3 regions of the Pectobacterium hainanensis genome follow, and region 3 is predicted to be linked to each of the others. Evidence: predicted binding sites of a transcription regulator. Region 3 holds the regulator's gene; each other region holds the start of a gene.
The links. Region 3 encodes ArgR, which controls arginine synthesis, uptake and breakdown. Its sites were predicted from a motif close to ANTGAATAAAAATACANT; they were not measured.

Region 1: argC (N-acetyl-gamma-glutamyl-phosphate reductase) is a predicted target of ArgR. The motif match lies at 1,286-1,303, and genes of this name have one in related genera.
Region 2: argF (ornithine carbamoyltransferase) is a predicted target of ArgR. The motif match lies at 1,125-1,142, and genes of this name have one in related genera.

What each region holds. Positions count from the first base shown of each region.
Region 1 is NZ_JBJYIN010000013.1:105,897-108,172, reverse strand. It holds gene argB (acetylglutamate kinase) at 1-106, opposite strand, end outside; gene argC (N-acetyl-gamma-glutamyl-phosphate reductase) at 142-1,146, opposite strand; gene argE (acetylornithine deacetylase) at 1,350-2,276, shown strand, end outside.
Region 2 is NZ_JBJYIN010000009.1:135,075-137,350, reverse strand. It holds gene ACKPVM_RS11370 (rhomboid family intramembrane serine protease) at 1-465, opposite strand, end outside; gene rraB (ribonuclease E inhibitor RraB) at 587-1,012, opposite strand; gene argF (ornithine carbamoyltransferase) at 1,175-2,182, shown strand; gene ACKPVM_RS11355 (NanQ anomerase/TabA/YiaL family protein) at 2,232-2,276, opposite strand, start outside.
Region 3 is NZ_JBJYIN010000015.1:10,039-12,314, reverse strand. It holds gene mdh (malate dehydrogenase) at 1-647, opposite strand, end outside; gene argR (transcriptional regulator ArgR) at 1,111-1,581, shown strand; gene tsaD (tRNA (adenosine(37)-N6)-threonylcarbamoyltransferase complex transferase subunit TsaD) at 1,672-2,276, opposite strand, start outside.

The sequences.
Region 1 (2,276 bases), on a different contig from region 3:
GTCGCTGATGTTCCTGACGGTATGTCACTAACGCCGTAAACAGGCGCTCTAGCGCTTCTTCACTATCCAGTAAAACGCCACCTAGTTTGATAATTAACGGGTTCATTGTTCTTTTGCGCCTCGGAATGATGAATTTTTAATTTAAAGTAAAGATTGGGTTTCCGGGAAACCGAAACGAATATTCAGGCATTGCACCGCTTGAGCGGCTGCGCCTTTCAGCAGGTTATCTTCTGTAGCAACGATAATCAGGTGCTCTCCATCAACGGAAAAACCAATATCGCAGAAGGGTAAACCGACAACCGATTTCAACGCAGGCACGCCCTTCTCATACAGGCGTACCAGCGGTTTGTCATGATAGGCATTATGGTAAGCCTCGGCGATATCCTGCTGGGTCACGCCCGGCTGTAAGCGGCAAGTGATGGTTTCCAATATGCCACGAGCAAAATTACCGAGATGAGGCGTGAAAATAACCGGCGTACCGAGATGAGTTGAAATCTCCGGGGCATGACGATGATTGAAAATGCCATAGGGTTGCAGACTGACCTCACAGAAACTGCTGGTCAGTGACGCTTTACGGCCCGCTCCGCTTACGCCACTCACGGCATTGATTACCGGCCATTGTGTGAGATTCAGCAGTTGTGCATCGATGAGCGGCTTCAACGATAGCTGTGCTGCGGTGGGGTAACACCCAGGCACAGCAACCAGTTGCGCATGTTTGATACTTTCAGCCTGCCATTCGGCCAGACCATATACCGCCTGCGCCAGCCAATCCGTATGCTGATGTTCAAATCCATAGTAGCGGGTATAAAAATCGGCATCCTGTACGCGATAGGCTCCAGACAAATCAAATACCGTGCAACCTGCTGCCAGAAATTCAGGTGCCAAATCGTGGCTCACCTTGTGATCCGTCGCCAGAAACACGACATCGATACCTTTGGCAGCCTCAGCAACCTGCGTCAAGGGTTGTACCGGCAAATCGATAATGCCTTTCAGCTGTGGATGCAAATCGGAGATCAGTTTCCCGGCATCAACACTTTGCGCTGAAACCGCTAAAGCGGTTATGTTCATCTGTGGGTGACGGTTCAGGTAAAGTGCAAGTTCAGCACCGGTATAACCACTTGCACCAACAATCAACGTATTCAGCATGAGATCCGTACACCTTCTTATTTATCGATGAAACAGGTAACAAGGCTCACCAGCGTTAACACGCTGTTCACCCAAGAAACTATGTGAAAAGGTGGATTCTCCACGACCTGTATTTTAGGGTTTCCTTTCACATAGCGATATTGTATTTTTATTCACAATTAATGCATGAATATTGATACTATCCTAACCAGAGGCTGTCAACAGTGAAGATGAATTTACCCCCTTTTATTGAGCTATACCGGGCGCTGATCGCGACTCCGTCTATCAGCGCAACCGAAAGCGCGCTCGATCAAAGTAATCAGACATTAATCAACCTGTTGGCTGGCTGGTTCACCGATTTAGGCTTCCATGTCGACGTTCAACCCGTTCCCGGTACCCTCAATAAATTTAATATGCTGGCGCGGATTGGTGAAGGAAAAGGCGGTTTATTGTTGGCTGGGCACACCGACACCGTGCCTTTTGACGATGGACGTTGGACACGTGACCCTTTTACGCTGACCGAACACGACAATAAACTTTACGGTTTGGGTACGGCAGATATGAAAGGTTTTTTTGCCTTTATTCTTGATGCCTTACGCGATATCGATCCGACCAAACTGACGAAACCGCTCTATGTACTGGCAACAGCGGATGAAGAGACGACGATGGCTGGCGCCAAGTATTTCTCCGAATCGGCACAGATTCGCCCGGACTGCGCCATTATCGGCGAGCCAACCTCACTGCAACCGGTGCGGGCACATAAAGGCCACATGTCCAACGCGATCCGTATTCAGGGGCAATCCGGCCACTCCAGCGACCCATCACGCGGCGTAAACGCAATTGAGCTGATGCATGAGGCGATCTCCCATCTGTTAACCTTGCGCAATACCCTACAGGAACGCTATCACAACCCGATTTTTCACATTCCCCACCCCACCATGAACCTCGGCCACATCCATGGCGGCGACGCAGCTAACCGTATTTGCGGCTGCTGTGAGCTCCATATGGATATCCGCCCGCTGCCGGGTATAACGCTGAACGATTTGAACGGACTGCTGGCTGAAGCGCTCTCACCTGTCAGCCAACGCTGGCCGGGACGTTTGACCATCAGCGAACTGCATCCCCCGATTCCCGGATACGAATGCCCTGTG
Region 2 (2,276 bases), on a different contig from region 3:
ACCGGCTATCGCCCCGGATGCACCAACAGAAACAATAACAGTAAAGACGTGTTGATCAAAAACTGTTACCGCTTCATTATAATAATTCCAAATAGCACTACAAAATGAGGCGGCCAATCCACAAACAAAATACACGACAAAGAAGGTAAAGTGCCCCCATCGTTTCTCCGCTAAGCTACCAAAAACTAACAACGCAAACATATTCATTGCAAGGTGTTTTAAGTTGCCATGTAAGAATAAAGACGTGAACATTCTCCATATATCGCCGCTTAATGTTAATGCACCAACATTTCCACCCATCTTATAAAGTGAGTATACTGAGAATGTAGGTGGATAGTCATTTAACACCTCTTGAAAAATATAAACAGCTATATTTATTATTATAATAGCTGAGCAAACATATGGGTAACGAACACCCGATTTAACACTATAGCTTTTATGTAAAACACCTATTATTGACATCATTTATTCCATTAAAAATAAGCCAACCAACATAATAAATTTAATAGCGGGGGAAAATACATGCGGTAATTTGGGTGAAATTGGTCAACTTCACCCAAATTATTTTAACGGCACGCGGGCATACTTAATGACGTTTTCCGTCATCATCTTCATCATAAAAGTCTTCGTCTTCTCCTTCCTCACCGTCTTCGCCATCAGGATCCTCGAAATAGGTTCCCCAGCCGTCATAGTTCACACCATGACGTTCAGCCAGTGTCAGGAGTTGCTCTACCTGCGCATCGATTAACTCAGCATTCAACGCCACTTCGCTAATCGCATCACAACACATCAGCAAAACACCGTCCTCAACTTCGAGTTCCTCTGCATCCGTCACTTCGTAGCCGAGTTTGAATGCTTCTACAGCAACCTTTTCCAGTACGTCAAATTTCTCCGCTGAAAAATGATGCTCAATAGTATAAAGCGCATCGGGATCGCTGCCATCCTCCAGCAGTTCTTCGATGATCAGGCGTGTCTCTTCACGCTGTTCTTCCAGCAGTTCGCGGTTTGCCATGCCTCAGTCCTCATTAATCGACGTAATATTTCGTTATTGTCCCACAGCGTTGCAGAGGTCTCCACCATAAAGTTTGACATCAACACTTGAAATTGAATAATTACACATATAAAGTGAATTTATATTCAACCGATAGCGTTGAGCCACACGGAGATGTCTGTTATGAAATCGATATATAAACGTCATTTTTTAAGGTTAATGGATTTTACCCCCGAAGAAATCGCCAACCTTTTAGCCCTGTCAGCCAAACTAAAAGCCGATAAAAAAAGCGGCAACGAAACTCATCATCTGCAAGGCAAAAACATCGCACTCATCTTCGAAAAAGATTCGACCCGAACTCGCTGCTCTTTCGAAGTTGCTGCGTATGATCAGGGCGCGCGAGCAACCTATTTAGGTTCAAGCGGTAGCCAAATCGGTCATAAAGAGTCCATTAAAGACACGGCCCGGGTACTGGGAAAAATGTACGATGGTATTCAATACCGTGGCTATGGTCAGCAAATTGTCGAAACGCTGGCACAGTATGCTGGCGTCCCCGTCTGGAACGGGTTAACGGATGAATTCCACCCGACCCAACTGTTGGCAGATTTGTTAACTATGCAGGAACATTTACCGGGAAAACCACTGTCATCCATGAAACTGGCCTATGTCGGCGATGCGCGTAACAACATGGGCAATACCATGCTGGAAGCGGCTGCACTAACCGGATTAGATTTGCGTCTGGTTGCACCGACAGCCTGTTGGCCAGAAGCTGGTCTGGTTGCAGAATGTCAGGCCGCAGCCAAACAAATGGGCGGAAGCATCACATTAACGGAAGATGTTGCCACGGGCGTTGCTGGCGTTGACTTTATCTATACCGACGTATGGGTTTCTATGGGAGAACCGAAAGAGGTTTGGCAGGAACGTATTGCACTGCTAAAACCTTATCAGGTGAATATGGCAATGATTGCCGCAACAGGTAACTCACAGGTGAAATTCCTGCACTGCCTGCCAGCCTTTCATGACGATCAAACGACGCTTGGCAAACAAATGGCGGAACAATACGGGCTGTACGGTGGAATAGAAGTGACGGATGAGGTATTCGAATCAACACATAGCATCGTGTTCGATCAGGCTGAAAACCGTATGCACACGATAAAAGCCGTTATGGTCGCGACATTAAGCCAGGATTAACGCGCCACAGCGATTAGCCCTCCCCCTATAACGGGGAGGGAAATCGTCATTACCGTACCAATGAAGCGTCAATCTTCACCACGGCTTTGCGTAC
Region 3 (2,276 bases):
GCTTCCACAACTTCGGTACCTGCGTTTTGAATGCGCTTGGTCAGGTCGGTAACTTCCTGTTCACTAAAACTCACACCAGGAATTTGTGATAACAAAGGTAAAATCGTCACGCCGGAGTGACCACCGATAACAGGGACGTTAATCTCCTGCGGCTGCTTACCTTTCAATTCGGCAACAAACGTATTGGAACGGATAATATCCAACGTAGTGACGCCAAACAGTTTGTTTTTATCATAAACGCCGGCTTTCTTTAGCACTTCGGCAGCGATAGCGACCGTTGTATTTACCGGGTTGGTGATGATACCGATGCAGGCTTTAGGACACGTACTGGCAATTTGTTCAACGAGGTTACGCACAATACCGGCATTAACATTGAACAAATCGGAACGATCCATGCCAGGCTTACGTGCAACGCCGGCAGAGATAAGAACAATATCAGCGCCCGCGAGCGCAGGTTTGGCATCTTCGCCACTATATCCCTTGATTTTCACTGCTGTAGGAATATGGCTCAGATCAACAGCAACACCCGGCGTTACCGGCGCGATGTCATAAAGCGATAATTCTGAACCTGAAGGAAGCTGGGTTTTGAGGAGGAGTGCGAGGGCTTGACCAATACCACCTGCCGCACCGAGAACTGCAACTTTCATCCTAAACTCCTTATTATCGTAAAATAAAAAAGTGCCGTGAATTCATTTAGTTATAAACAAAGCGGGAAAAGAAAATCTTTGCACACGTATTCATTCCGCATGTGCTGTAAGAGACAAAAAAATCACTATGTCCCTAATAATAAATCAAAAACAGCCATGCGTTTGAAAGGTAAGTAAAGTTAATGAGCACTGACGCTACCCCTTCAATGCACACAGCATTCAGTTAACAGACCAGCCACATTACACCAATCAATGACGCTCAAACAACATCATTTTGATAACATTTGATTCACTTTTATGTGATGAATGACGCATTTCTCAGACGGCTGACACAATGTGTTTTGGATTTCGTCAGAAAAATGACAGGCAATACCAGCAGATGAGGTTATAGGCATTTTCATTGCATAAAAATTCACTTATCTGCATAATAACAAAACTAACCACAATGCTAACCTGGTGCAGAATGCGAAACCCGACAAAACAAGAAGATTTAGTTAAAGCGTTCAAAGCGCTGCTAAAGGAAGAGAAATTCAGTTCTCAAAGTGAGATCGTGCAGGCTTTACAAGACGATGGCTTCGAAAATATCAACCAGTCCAAAGTCTCACGCATGCTAACCAAGTTTGGCGCCGTTCGTACACGTAATGCCAAAATGGAGATGGTATACTGTCTGCCAGCAGAGCTGGGCGTTCCTACCACGACCAGCCCATTGAAAAATTTGGTTCTGGATGTTGATTACAACGACGCTGTCGTCGTGATCCATACTAGCCCCGGAGCCGCACAGTTAATTGCTCGTTTGCTCGACTCCCTGGGAAAATCAGAAGGCATTCTTGGCACCATTGCTGGCGATGACACCATCTTCACCACCCCAGCCAGAGGCTTCAGCGTTAAGCAACTCTACGAAGCCATTCTGGTCTTATTCGAGCAAGAATTGTAAAGCACCTCATCATGGGAAACCGCGATAGCGCTCTGAAATTCTGTTAAAAAGAAGGAAACGCTCCAGTAAAAAATGACTGGAGCGCATTAATTAGAGCGCGGGTAACTCGGCCAATGGCCAGCGAGGACGCACAGAAACGCTGAGATCATGGCGTTGCCCATGCCGCAAACGAACCGTCCCTGCATAAGCAATCATCGCCCCATTGTCAGTACAAAACTCAGGGCGAGCATAAAATACCGCGCCACCTCGTTTTACCATCATCTCGCCTAACCGCTGACGTAACGTGCGGTTGGCACTCACCCCACCAGCCATAACCAGACGTTTGAAGCCGGTTTCATCCAGCGCCCTGCGGCACTTGATTGACAGCGTATCAACAACCGCATCCTCAAAAGCACGGGCAATATCAGCGCGCGTCTGGTCATCATCACCACTATTACGGATCGTATTGGCCGCAAACGTCTTCAGGCCGGAAAAGCTGAAATCCAACCCTGGTCTGTCCGTCATCGGGCGAGGAAACGTAAATCGTGTCGCATCACCAGCCAACGCCATTTTCGATAACATCGGCCCGCCGGGATAATCCAACCCCAACAGCTTTGCGGTTTTATCAAACGCTTCCCCTGCGGCATCATCAATGGATTCACCAAGCAGCCGATATTCGCCAATACCCGTTACGCTAATCAACTGTGTATGGCCCC